2 linked regions of the Pseudovibrio sp. M1P-2-3 genome follow. Each later gene encodes a partner of the first gene's protein in a complex. Links are inferred from orthologs where the notes say so. Each region holds a gene or a part of one and is shown on either strand. Other genes may lie near its edges.

Evidence for each region. Proteins that work in one complex are often made in the same cells at the same time.
Region 2: the proteins of tsaB (region 1) and tsaD are in contact, whole or in part, in a solved structure (PDB 4WQ4), measured with the Escherichia coli proteins. The link is inferred for Pseudovibrio sp. M1P-2-3 from one-to-one orthologs.

Annotation. Positions count from the first base shown.
Region 1 is NZ_JARRCW010000001.1:31,415-39,556, forward strand. What follows is about bases 2,482-5,450. They hold tsaB (tRNA (adenosine(37)-N6)-threonylcarbamoyltransferase complex dimerization subunit type 1 TsaB), read left to right. Parts: upstream 2,482-3,610; coding sequence 3,611-4,291; downstream 4,292-5,450. Other genes in these bases: P6574_RS00140 (universal stress protein), read left to right, coding at 2,482-2,660; P6574_RS00145 (NifU family protein), read left to right, coding at 2,816-3,376; P6574_RS00155 (GNAT family N-acetyltransferase), read left to right, coding at 4,288-4,776; P6574_RS00160 (Fur family transcriptional regulator), read left to right, coding at 4,895-5,272; P6574_RS00165 (lysophospholipid acyltransferase family protein), read left to right, coding at 5,275-5,450. Outside these bases: P6574_RS00130 (hypothetical protein), read left to right, coding at 1-776; ATP-dependent protease ATPase subunit HslU, read left to right, coding at 783-2,090; more of P6574_RS00140, read left to right, coding at 2,166-2,481; more of P6574_RS00165, read left to right, coding at 5,451-6,069; tRNA (N6-isopentenyl adenosine(37)-C2)-methylthiotransferase MiaB, read left to right, coding at 6,214-7,617; P6574_RS00175 (PhoH family protein), read left to right, coding at 7,713-8,142. UniProt on the Escherichia coli protein: Required for the formation of a threonylcarbamoyl group on adenosine at position 37 (t(6)A37) in tRNAs that read codons beginning with adenine.
Region 2 is NZ_JARRCW010000001.1:312,405-317,449, reverse strand. What follows is about bases 2,142-5,045. They hold tsaD (tRNA (adenosine(37)-N6)-threonylcarbamoyltransferase complex transferase subunit TsaD), read left to right. Parts: upstream 2,142-2,987; coding sequence 2,988-4,103; downstream 4,104-5,045. Other genes in these bases: P6574_RS01490 (NAD(P)H-dependent glycerol-3-phosphate dehydrogenase), read left to right, coding at 4,173-5,045; hemC (hydroxymethylbilane synthase), read right to left, coding at 2,142-2,885. Outside these bases: P6574_RS01510 (mitofilin family membrane protein), read right to left, coding at 1-1,133; P6574_RS01505 (uroporphyrinogen-III synthase), read right to left, coding at 1,248-1,961; more of hemC, read right to left, coding at 1,962-2,141.

The DNA.
Region 1 (8,142 bases):
AGCTGTCTTTACCCTCAATCGTCTTAAGCATGGCATTTTCATTGTTTTTTGCCTTGGTTGCCGGTTGGTTGGTGAATGAGGGAGTACTTGGAAGCGGCTTGTCTGACCTTTCGGAGTGGGGACACGGGAATCTGTTTGATCTGGAATCCTACAATCTGATTATTGTGCTGGTCAGCGGTGCCATTGGCTCTTTAATATTCAACTTTTTATACAAAGTTCCAATTGCGGCCGCTCAAGCCGCAGGCCTGCTCACGCTCGCAGTTCTCACTTGGTTTAATGAGAGTTCGCAAGGTGTGCCAGACTATGCTCTTGAGGTGATTTTGTTTGTAGCGGGGGTTCTGTGTTTTCTCGCTGCCATGTATTTCGATGCGCGCGATGTCACCCGCTCCAGCCTTAACTCTGACAGAGCCTTTTGGTTACATTTGCTCTCGGCCCCCTTGATCGTTCACCCGGCGCTCTCCACATTAGCAGAACAATCAGATAGCTACAGTTCAGCGCTTTTGATCGTGGCGGTTGTTTCGTTTTTAGGAGTTCTGGCGCTCATCGTTGATCGTAGAGCTATTCTGGTATCAGGGCTGCTTTATCTTGGATACGCAATTTTCAGCCTGCTGGGATCCACAAGTATGGATGAAGTGGGCGTGACTGCCTTGGCACTGGTAATATTGGGACTGTTTGTTTTGGTACTTGGGTTTGGTTGGGCTTCTATTCGGAAAATAGTCATGGCTCCTCTCATCAATACGCCCGTTCAAAAGCTCGTCCCGTCCGTAAGAAAGTAAGAAAGAATGTCGAATTTTTCTCCACGCGAGATAGTGTCCGAACTTGATCGCTTCATCATTGGTCAAAAAGACGCAAAGCGAGCAGTCGCAATTGCTCTGAGAAACCGTTGGCGCCGCCAGCAGCTGGATGACAGCTTGCGGGAAGAGGTTTTGCCGAAAAACATCCTTATGATCGGTCCAACCGGCGTAGGTAAAACGGAAATCTCCCGCCGCCTTGCAAAGCTTGCCAACGCGCCTTTCACCAAGGTTGAGGCAACCAAATTCACTGAGGTCGGTTATGTTGGGCGCGATGTGGAGCAGATCATTCGTGATCTGGTTGAATCTAGTATCTCTCTTGTGCGCGAGCGCAGTCGCAAAGAAGTAGAAGCCAAAGCCCATGTGCTAGCCGAAGAGCGTGTGCTTGACGCATTGGTGGGTGAAAATGCGAGCCCTGCCACCCGCGACAGTTTCCGCAAAAAGCTGAGAGAGGGTGATCTGGACGACAAGGAAATTGAGATTGAAGTGCGCGCAGCACCGCAAATGCCAAACTTTGATATTCCGGGCATGCCCGGAGGCGGCAGCATTGGTGTGATGAACCTTTCCGACATGTTCGGGAAAGCGTTTGGCGGCCAGACGAAGAAGAAAAGCGTCAACGTGCGCGAGAGCCATAAGATTCTTCTGGAAGAGGAATCAGACAAGTTGCTGGATGAAGACAAGCTCATTCAGGAAGCTATCGACCTTGTTGAGAATTCCGGCATCGTGTTCATTGATGAGATTGATAAGATCTGCGCCAAAGATGCGCGCAGTGGCGGGGATGTGTCACGGGAAGGTGTACAGCGGGATCTCTTGCCTCTTATTGAAGGAACTGTTGTCTCAACAAAACATGGTCCTGTGAAAACAGATCATATTCTGTTTATTGCCTCAGGCGCATTCCATGTGGCCAAGCCGTCTGATCTGCTTCCTGAGTTACAAGGTCGCTTGCCAATCCGTGTTGAGCTTCGCGCTTTGAAAAAAGAAGATTTCCGCCGCATTCTGACCGACACAGAGGTGAGCCTGATCAAGCAGTATGTGGCTTTGATGGGGACCGAAGGCGTTGAGATTGACTTCACCGATGATGCCATTGACGAGATCGCTTCTATCGCTGTTGATCTTAATTCCACCATTGAAAATATTGGAGCCAGACGATTGCAAACTGTAATGGAGCGCATTCTGGACGAAATTTCATTTGAGGCACCGGATCGTGCAGGCGACAAGGTTGTTATTGATGCAGCTTATGTTCGTGATAACATCGGTGAGCTGGCTAAGAATATTGACCTGTCACAGTTTATTCTGTGATCTAGCACATATCAAATTTCGGGATGGCAAGCTCTTGGGCTTGCCGTTCTTCTGGGGAGGTGGCAGCATACTGATATGGTAGCAATTCGCAAAAGCAATGAAGAAGGCCACAAACGAAAGTTTCTCGTTGTTGTGGACGATACTCCAGAATGCGGGCGTGCAATTGTTTATGCAGCACGTCGGGCAGCAAGCACCAGCGGAGTTGTTACCCTGCTTTATGTCATCGCGCCTGGAAACTTCCAGCACTGGCTGGGGGTAGAAGATATTATGAGGGCGGAGGCGACCGAACTGGCAGAGACAATTCTGGCAAAGGCTGCGGAAAAGGTCCGCTCTGCGGCGCGTACAGAGCCTGAACTTGTTGTGCGGGAAGGAAGTCGCTCCGATGAAATTATGTCCTTAATTGACCATGATGCCGATATTTCCATTTTGGTGTTAGCAGCGGGAACGAGCAAGGAAGGACCGGGGCCACTGGTCTCTTCAATTGCCGGCAAGTCCGCAGGGACTTTTCCAATTCCGATTACGATTGTTCCGGGAACGCTTGATGATGATGCAATTGCTGCACTTTCTTGATAATATGCGCGGGAAATTAAAAGTTGCATCTGAAATACATTTTTTAACTTGAAGACAGACCTCAAGTCTTTATCTATAGATAAATTACATTCTACTAACTAATGGGCAAGGCGTCTTTGAAGCGTGAATTGCCCGATTGCCCTTGGGAATAGGTTATGTTTATCCAGACAGAAGCAACTCCAAATCCAGCGACACTAAAGTTCTTGCCTGGTCGTGTCGTTCTTGCAGAGGGAACGAAGGACTTTCGGAGTGTGGAAGAGGCCGCCGTATCCCCTCTGGCTGAAACCTTGTTTGCAATTGAGGGCGTTCAGGGGATCTTCTTTGGTTATGATTTCGTAACGGTAACCAAAGACGATACGGATTGGCAGCACATGCGCCCTGCAATTCTCGGGGCGATTATGGAGCATTTTATGTCCAATGCTCCTATTTTGCGCGGCGAAAGCACCGGAGATGACGATACCGGTGAAGAGTTTTTTGATGAAGCGGAAGCTGATACCGTTTCTACCATTAAAGAACTTCTGGAAACCCGTGTTCGCCCGGCTGTGGCCCAAGATGGTGGCGACATCACGTTCCGCGGGTATAAAGATGGAATTGTCTACCTTTCCATGCGCGGTGCCTGTGCCGGGTGCCCATCTTCGACCGCAACACTAAGCCATGGCATCCAGAATCTGATGCGCCACTTCGTACCCGAAGTTCAGGAAGTAAAACAGATCTAGAACCAGTTTTGCGGTTCAAAGATTAGTGCAGGTTGCGTTTATTTACATTCACGCCTGACGCTCTAACTTGTTTATGTTGAACGAATTTTTGTCGTTTGAATGAATTTATCAAACGGAATATGCTCTAGAAAGGCGGCTCGACCGCCTTTTCTTTTGATTAAGTGTGAGCGCAAGTTTTTGGGTAAAGGTGATTGCGTTCTCGACTTTCCCCCTTTGGAACGCTAAGCAATCAGTATGAAATTATTAGCCATTGACACCTCCTTAAGTGCCTGTTCTGCGGCAGTGGCAGAGCTTGGCCGTACTAAAGAAAACCTGTTCATACAAACAGAAGAAATTGGCCGCGGCCATGCCGAAAAGATTATGGGCATGGTGGATGGAGTGATGGCTGAATCTTCAAAGGGTTTCAGTGATCTGGACCGTATTGTCGTAAATGTGGGGCCTGGTAGCTTTACCGGCCTTCGGGTTGGCCTTTCGATAGCGCGCGGCTTCGGGCTGGTTTCTGGCAAGCCGGTTGTTGGGGTCACAACACTGGAGTGCATTGCAAGTGAAATTCTTGCCACGCGCTCATGCTCCGGTGATCTTTTGGTGGTGCTTGATGCCCGTAGGGATGAGGTTTACTGTCAGCAGTTCAAAAGGGATGGTTCTCCAGCAGATGAAGCGCGTGTTTCAACACTGCAGGAGCTGGCGAAGACATTGGGGTCGGATACATACTTAGCCGGTTCTGCTGCTGAAGCACTTGGTCACGAAGCTGGTTTGCCTTCGGAGCGTATCTTGGGACAGAATACTGTTGCTTCAATTGAGTATATTGCACGCTGTGGATTTAAGGCTGATCCAGAAGAAAGACCTCCGGTGCCTTTATATCTTCGTAAACCAGATGCCAAACCGCAACAAAAGGGCCGAATTCGTCGACAATGATTGTTTCATGGTTAAAGCAATCCCCGGCTGTAATTGAAAAAGCCAACGAAGACATGTTGCCGGAGTTGGCACGTATACATGCGCAGAGTTTTTCCATTGGTTGGGGGACTTCCGAATTACGAGCACTTTACGCCCAAAAGAACACGTTTTTTTTCGTGGCCCGCTCCGCAGATACTGCCCGAAGTCCCGAGCCTCTTGGCTTTCTCATTGTACGCAGTGCCGCCGGAGAGGCTGAAGTTCTGACCATTGGTGTCTCGCCAAATGCCCGCGGCAACGGCATTGGCCGTAAACTCATGGAAGCTGGCATGTTTCATTTGTATTCAGAACGCAATAGTGAGCTTTTTTTGGAGGTGGATGAAGCCAATAAGCCAGCGGTTGCGCTTTATAAAAACTTGGGCTTTGTCAAAGTAGGAGAGCGCAAGGGTTACTATAGCAGCAGTCAGGGTTTTGGAACTGCTTTGGTGATGCGCTGTAATCTTAATTGATTCAAGGAGCTATTCTGCCTAAAAGAGAATAAACTAAGTTATCCTAAAGGTATGGGAAAGTATGGTCACAGAAGCTGAGATGAGTTTAATAGAACTCTGTGTCTTCAAAGGTATGAGAATGACCGAGCAACGCCGTGTGATCGCTTCGGTAATAGAAACGTCTGATGATCATCCTGATGTGGAGGAGTTGTATCGCCGGGCTTCCGATATCGATCCCAAGATATCCATCTCCACTGTGTATCGTACGGTTAAGCTTTTTGAGGATGCGGGAATCATTGAAAGACACGATTTTCGCGATGGCAGGTCCCGTTATGAAACCGTGTCTGACGTGCATCACGACCACCTGATTGATTTAAGGTCAGGTAAGGTGATCGAGTTTCGCAATGAAGAGATTGAGAGAATGCAGGTAGAGGTCGCCCGTCAGCTAGGTTACAAGTTGGTGGACCATCGTCTGGAGCTTTATGGCGTCCCATTAGAAGAAACACCGAAGGGTTGAGTATGAGAACAACTCGCGCAATTTGCGCTCTTCTGCTTGTTGTGTGCCTTGCAGTTGTTCTTATCCCGATGCAGTGGCTGGCCTTAAAATGTAATTGGCCAATTCAAAGATATATCCCTGTCTATTGGCACCGTTGGATCCTGAAAATTTTGGGAATTCGGGTTAACGTCCTTGGAAAGGTGGCCGATAGCAGGCCCCTTCTTGTAACTTCAAATCACACTTCATGGCTGGATATTCTCGTTATTGGCTCTTTGCAGCCTCTGTCCTTCATTGCCAAGTCCGAGGTTGCCACATGGCCGATCTTTGGTCTTCTGGCCAAGCTGCAAAGAACAATCTTTATTGACCGAAGCAGGAGACGGGATACCATGCGCGTCAATGAAGCTATTTCAAACCGGATGAATAGTGGTGATGCGATTGTGCTTTTTGCGGAAGGTACTTCGAGTAACGGTAATGAGGTGAAGCCTTTTCGTTCCTCCCTGCTTGGAGCCGTTCATCAGGCGATGCAGACCAGTGCCACCCACAGTGCCACCGTCCAGCCACTTTCTATTGCATATACACGGCTGCATGGAATGCCCATGGGGCGCATGTGGAGACCGCATGTGGCCTGGTATGGCAATATGGAGCTGCTACAACACTTATGGTCTATTTGCGGAGAAGGCGGATTGGATGTGGAAGTTCATTTTGGTGAGCCAACCAAATATGGCGCCGAGTTCAACAGAAAGCAGGTTGCCAAACAGATGGAAGCTGAAGTGAGGAGCATGACACTGGCCGCCCTTTATGGAAAGAGCTCTGCGTAAGTTTTGAGAAAGCGTGATAACACAAAGCTTCTCAAACTGGGAAAAACCAGCTAAAGCTGCCCCAAAGAAAAATTGAGACCCCAAACAAGACGCGTTTGAGGGCTGATGATACGCTCATAAAGACAAGAGCGCACCGAGGATTGAATGGATACACTCGCACAGAATAAGGAAACAGAAGCAGTTCCTGCAAGCAGTACGGACCAAAAACAAGAACGTAAGGTTTTTGTGAAGACTTACGGCTGTCAGATGAATGTTTATGATTCCGACCGGATGTCGGATGCCTTACGTGCAGAAGGTTACAGCAATACCGAGACTATGGAGGATGCTGACCTTGTTATTCTCAATACCTGCCATATTCGTGAGAAAGCTGCCGAAAAGGTGTATTCCGAACTGGGACGTGTGCGCAAACTGAAGGAAGAAAAAGCCAAAAACGGCAAGCAGATGATGGTGAGTGTTGCCGGATGTGTGGCACAGGCGGAAGGAGCCGAGATTTCCCGCCGCGCACCTATTGTCGATCTTGTGGTTGGTCCGCAAAGCTATCACCGTTTGCCAGAGCTGGTGAATAAGGCTGCGGGTGGTTCCAAGGTTGTTGAGACAGAGTTTGATATTCAAGACAAATTCAAACACTTGGCAACTCCTTCCAAGGAGGCCGTGCGCAAAAGGGGCGTGACCGCGTTCCTGACCGTTCAAGAGGGCTGTGACAAGTTCTGCACCTTCTGTGTGGTTCCTTATACGCGCGGCGCGGAAGTTTCCAGAAACGTCGAGCAAATTGTAAGCGAAGCTGAACGGCTTGCTGCCGCAGGTGTGCGGGAAGTGACCCTGCTTGGCCAGAATGTGAATGCCTGGCATGGTACAGGTCCTGACGGACGCGAATGGGGACTGGGACAGCTCTTGTTCCGCCTTGCCGAGATAGACGGGATCGACAGGCTGCGTTACACCACATCCCACCCACGGGATATGGATGATACCTTGATCGCGGCTCACAGGGATCTGGATATCTTGATGCCTTATCTGCACCTGCCAGTGCAATCCGGTTCCGACAGAATTCTGGCGGCAATGAACCGCAAACATACGCGTGATGATTATTTCCGTCTATTGGACAAAATTCGTGATGCCCGTTCGGATATTGCTTTGTCAGGCGATTTCATCGTTGGCTTCCCCGGCGAGAGTGATCAGGATTTCGAAGATACAATGGACCTGATTCGCCGTGTTGAGTATGGTTCCGCGTTTTCGTTCAAATACAGCCCGCGCCCTGGAACACCGGGTGCGACCATGGAAGAACAAGTGGAAGAAGCTGTAAAAAGCGAGCGCCTTGCCCGTCTACAAGCTTTGCTAAGTGAGCAGCAGATGGCCTTCAACAAGTCGCTTGAAGGGCAGATTATTGACGTTCTCTTTGAAAAAATGGGTCGTAAGGAAGGCCAACTTGCAGGCCGCTCCCCATGGCTTCAACCTGTGCATATAAACGCGCCAAAAGACTTGTATGGAGAGATAGCCAAAGTAGAAATTTTGGCCAGTTCCGGAAATAGTCTGGAAGGAAAGCTCGTTTAAGGGCAATATGGGATCGTGAAAATATTAATGATGCGATCTAAACGGAGGATTGCTTGAAGGGCAACGCCCATTTTTCCCCGAAAGTTGGGGCCGCTATGAAACCTGCAGCAGCATCAGATATGATGCATGTGGTTCTGGCATTCGACGATAACCGACTGGTTAGCGACCTTTTCGGCCAGTTCGATCAGCACCTTGCGTTGATTGAACAAAAAATCGGTGTTGAAGCTGTTGCCCGCGGTAATCAGGTAACGATTCGCGGTGAACACAGTGCATGTGAACAGGCCAGACTGGCCCTTGAAGCCATGTACACTCGCCTTCAGGGAGGGCATGACCTTCAGGTGGGTGATGTGGATGGTGCTGTTCGCATGGCAATTGCATCGGAAACGCAGCTGTCCTTGCCCACCATGGAACCGAAGTCGCGTATGGCTTTTGCGCAAATCGCGACGCGTCGGAAAACACTGGTTGCACGAACAGCCACACAGGATGCGTATATTCGTGCCATGGACCGGTCTGATCTGACATTTG
Region 2 (5,045 bases), 280 kb from region 1 along the record:
TTTTCCAGAGCACTTATTTGAGCCTGCTCTTCTGCAGAAAAGCCTGTTTGAGCGGATGCACTATTTTGCTCCAGAGTGGTAACTTTATCTTTCAAGCTCGCAATTGACGCGCTGAGGGTTGCGGCCTGCGAATTCTCCCCTTGATAGCCCTCTGCCACCTCACTGCGTAATTTCTGGAAGCCAGAAGCCAGATCATTTACCTGCGCTTGAATTTCCTTGCTTAGAGGAGGGCTGACTGCTGCAGCCTGCTCACTTTGAGTAGTTTCCACTTTCGTCAGGCGGCTGGCAATAGCATCAATCTCCTGAGGGCTCAAACTCGGTTCCAATGCAGGTACGTTGCCCTTCAGAAGTGTGTCTTCCAAAGCCGCAAAGCGGACTTCAGCAGCTTCTATGTATTTACTCAAGACAGGAGATGCTGTCGATTGTACGCTGCTAAAGTCAATCAGACCTGCTTTATGCAGACCATAGCCACCACCAACAACAACAGCCCCGCCGATCAAACCTGCTAGAATCAATGACAGAGCGCCATGCCCTTTGGGTTCGCCGCTTCCCGCAGTGGTACTGCCACTCCCTCCACCGCCATTTGGCGGCTCTTTACCGCTCGTCTGCTTGCCCTCAGCATTGGGCCCAGCGGCTTTTGTTGGTTTGGAAGATGTGTCAGTTTTGGGCGTGACACCCGTGCTACTTTTCTTTTCCGCCTGATCAACCGCCAGCTTTTGGGAAGCCTCTGTTTTTTTGTCTGCTGAACCCTCTGTTTCTTTGCCCGCTGGCTTTACAGCACCTGAAACAGGGCTTTTTGCCTTTTCCGTCTGCACCGTCGTTTTTTGTTGTTCAGTAACAGTTTTTTTGGCTTCATCAGGCGCAGGTTTTGGCTTCAAACCAGCAGATTGCGGAGTGGTCTTTCCAGAGGTCGGCGCGGGTTTGGCGCCAGCAGGGGAACCTGTTTTTTTCTCTGCCCCACCCTTTTGTGCTTGAGAGGTTGCATCTGGCTTTTTACTTTCCGAGACATCCTTAGCAGTCAGGTCAATGGTCACATCTTTAGAGGGTGCCGAGCGCCCTGATGGTCTACTTCTTGAATGGCCGGAAGAGCCCTTTCCTCCAGACGATCCAGGAGTATTTTTGCCAGTTGCCATATAAGTAACCTCATCAGATTAGCAACTACAAAGGAATGTTCGCATCCTCCCCATGGTGAGGTTTAAACAGTCGCATGTAGCATACCCACAAATACGCAGTGAGTATTGGATTGTTTATAGTTCGCTCTTTCTTAACGTTAAATCAAAAAGCGCAGATTCTGTTGGTGTTCTGGCTACCATCACATGATGAAACGCCCCTAGCACAGACTTACATTTTGATGAAAGGCTGAATGCTATCATAGAGTTAAGGCTTTCTGTGGCATTTTCATGTTCAACGCAGCGCATAAAGACTTCAGCAGTGCGTAAAGAGTAAAGCAGGACCCCGTCAACGACACCACTCCGTAATTTTAACAGGATTTCATCTGGAAGGCTCGCCGCCGCCCTCATCCGGTAGACCTCAAGAATTTGCCCTTTGATGCCAAAGGGCTCCAGATCTCCAAGCAGGTCGCCGCTGCGCTCCTGTCCAGCCAAGTACATCAGCTCCCCTTGCAGCTTTGCCTGTTTAATAGTGGTCTTCAATTCCTCAAGGGTGCCGGAGGCACTTCTAACATCTGAAAACCCAGAGGCTTTGGCTGCTTCTGCAGTTTTATCTCCCACTGTAAATGCGGGAAGCCCGATAAGGGTATCAAGCAGCGGTTGCCCCGTGAGGGCTTCAACCGCACGGGAACTGGTAAACACCACAGCCCCCGCATGGTGTAGCGGCTCATCTGGAACAAGAAGGACTTCACACTCCAGCATCGGTGCAACCGTGACGGAATGTCCGAGCGCCTGCAGCCGTTGGGCTGTCTGGGTTGCCTGAGGTTCAGCCCTTGTTACCAAAAGCTCCAATCAACTCTCCAAAAAGTTCGGCCCTGCTTTTTGCCGAAGTGCAATACCTGCTTCCCGGCCAATAGCTTGTGCATCTGCAAGCGGTCCAGTTCGTTCTATCGTATGGGTTTGGCTGCCATCAGGTTTGATCACTTCCCCTTTAAAAGAAATTGTGTCTCCCTCAACAATTGCAAGACCCGCAATCGGTGTCCGGCAAGATCCATCCATTTCAGCCAGAAACGCACGCTCCAGAAGCAATCTGCTTTCTGTCTCGCCGTGGTGGATTTTTGCAAGGAGCTGCGCCGTCTCTTCATCTCCGATTCGCGCTTCAATGCAAATGGCCCCTTGGCCAACAGCCGGCAAAAACTTCTGGGTATCTAGTAGGGAGGTAACTTCCTGTTCCAGCCCCAAGCGGCGGATACCCGCATAGGCGAGGAAAGTTGCATCAACTGCGCCCTCTGAAAGTTTCCGCAACCGTGTCTGGAGATTGCCCCGATACATCACCACGTCCAGATCCGGTCTCAGGCGTTTGATCTGAGCCTGACGGCGAAGCGACGAGGACCCGACTACGGCACCGTGCGGCAATTCTTCCAAAGTTCCGACTTTTCTGGAAAGAAAGGCATCGCGCACATCTTCACGCGGCAAAAACGTTGTCAGCGCCAGACCATCAGGCAAAACTGTCGGCATGTCCTTGGAAGAGTGCACAGCCAGATCAATTGACTTGTCCAGAAGGGCTTCTTCGATTTCCTTTGTAAACAACCCCTTGCCACCAGCTTCTGAAAGAGGGCGATCCTGTATGCGATCTCCAGAGGTCTTGATGACGATAATTTCAAAGGATTCCTCTGGCAGGTTATGTGCTTTCATTAACCGGCTTCGGGTTTCATGGGCCTGTGCCAAAGCCAGTGCACTGCCACGAGTTCCAATTTTAATAGGTTTTATCTGCAAGGATCACTTTCCCAATGTTAGGGGCTCATGTTACACGAGCGATAAATGGATAAGCCCTCAAAATCAATCGGCTAATATTCAAGTGGGCAAAGGAGATCAAAAGTGCTGACCGTCCTCGGCATTGAGACAAGTTGCGATGAAACGGCTGCCGCCGTCGTTGAAATGGATCAAAGTGGCAAAGGTCAAATCCTTTCCAACGTCGTTCGCTCACAAATAAATGAGCATGCTTCATTCGGGGGTGTCGTCCCTGAAATCGCGGCCCGCTCTCATATTCAGGTACTCGACGGTATTGTTGAGCAAGCTATGCGCGAAGCTGGCAAAGACTGGACGAACATCTCCGGAGTTGCCGCGACTGCGGGTCCGGGCTTGATCGGCGGTGTCATTGTTGGCCTCATGACAGCTAAAGCCCTCGCAATGGCCGCCGACAAACCCCTGATCGGGGTCAATCATCTGGAAGGACACGCGCTGACTGCACGCCTGACAGATCAGGTCGCCTTTCCCTATCTCCTGCTGCTCGTTTCCGGCGGACACACGCAGTACCTGCTTGTGAAAGGGCTTGGGGATTATGAAAGGCTGGGAACAACTATTGACGACGCCATTGGTGAAGCTTTTGACAAAACAGCAAAACTTCTCGGCCTAGCCTACCCCGGCGGACCTGCAGTTGAGAAAGCCGCCCAAAAGGGAGACGCTGAGCGGTTCTCCCTCCCCAGACCTCTTTTAAACCGTGAAGGACTGGAAATGTCATTTGCGGGCTTGAAAACGGCTGTGCGAACGGCTGCACTTAAAGAAGAGCCGGTGAGCGAGCAAACCGTCAATGACCTATGTGCCGGCTTCCAAAAAGCTGTCGCGGATGTCATCGAAAACCGCAGTGCACGGGCCTTCCAGCTTTTCAAAGACAGATACCCTGAGGTTGACCCCGTCATGGTTGTCGCTGGCGGTGTTGCAGCAAACGATGCAATTCGCACCCGCCTCGCCAGTGTTGCAAAAAACCATAATGCGACCTTAGTCGCCCCGCCGCATGCTCTTTGCACTGATAATGCGGCCATGATTGCTTGGGCGGGATTGGAGCGGCTTAACCATCTTTCCTCAAAGAACCCGAATATCCTTGAGGGAAATGGAAAAGGAGACGATATGGACATGTCCCCTCGCCCCCGCTGGCCACTGGACCAAATGTCTGAAAGTGTGCTTGGTTTTGGTCGCAAAGGCGCTAAGGTTTGAATTTGACGGGTAAAATGCCAAACCATGCACGCAGGACAAAGGCACACTTTAACTAAGGATCCACCGCTAATGACTGAGGCCTTTCAAAATATCTGCGTTCTGGGAGGTGGCTCCTGGGGGACAGCTCTGGCACTTGCTGCACACAGGGCAGAAAGGCAAACCGTTTTATGGGCGCGGGATGAAAACACGGCTCGCACGATTGCCACCACCCATCAAAACCCCAAGTACCTGCCGGGTATTACTTGGAATGAAGACCTTCTTGCAACGGCCAGCTTAAGCAAAGCTCTGGCAGATGCTCAAGCGGTTCTGCTCGTAACACCGGCCCAGTCAACGCGCCAGATGCTCAAAGCAATGAAAGGCTTGGTGCGGGAGGGCACTCCACTTTTGTTATGCGCAAAAGGCATTGAAGCGGAAACAGGCCTTCTTCTTTCTGACGTGGTCAAGCAAGAACTGCCGGAAGTTATTGCTGGGGCCCTATCCGGTCCCAGCTTTGCACATGATGTCGCCTCCGGTTTACCTACGGCAGTCACCATCGCAACACCCGACATTGAGCGCACGGATGCCTTGAGCCAAGCGCTTGCGTCCACGAGTTTGCGCCCCTATGCGAGCGATGACTTAATTGGTGTTCAAATCGGGGGGGCCTTGAAAAATGTGCTCGCCATCGCTTGTGGTGCCGCCGTTGGCTTCGGGCTTGGCTCCAGTGCGCAAGCTGCTCTGACGACCCGCGGCTTTGCCGAGCTTACCCGCCTTGGAGTGGCCCTTGGCGCAAAACGTGAGACCTTGACAGGGCTTTCGGGCCTAGGTGATCTTATTCTCACGTGTTCTTCCACCCAATCGCGCAATTTCTCATTCGGAGTGGAGCTAGGCAAGGGTAAATCTGCAACGGATCTGGTTGCTCCGGGGCAAAAGCTGGCAGAAGGAGCCTACTCGGCCAAAATTGCT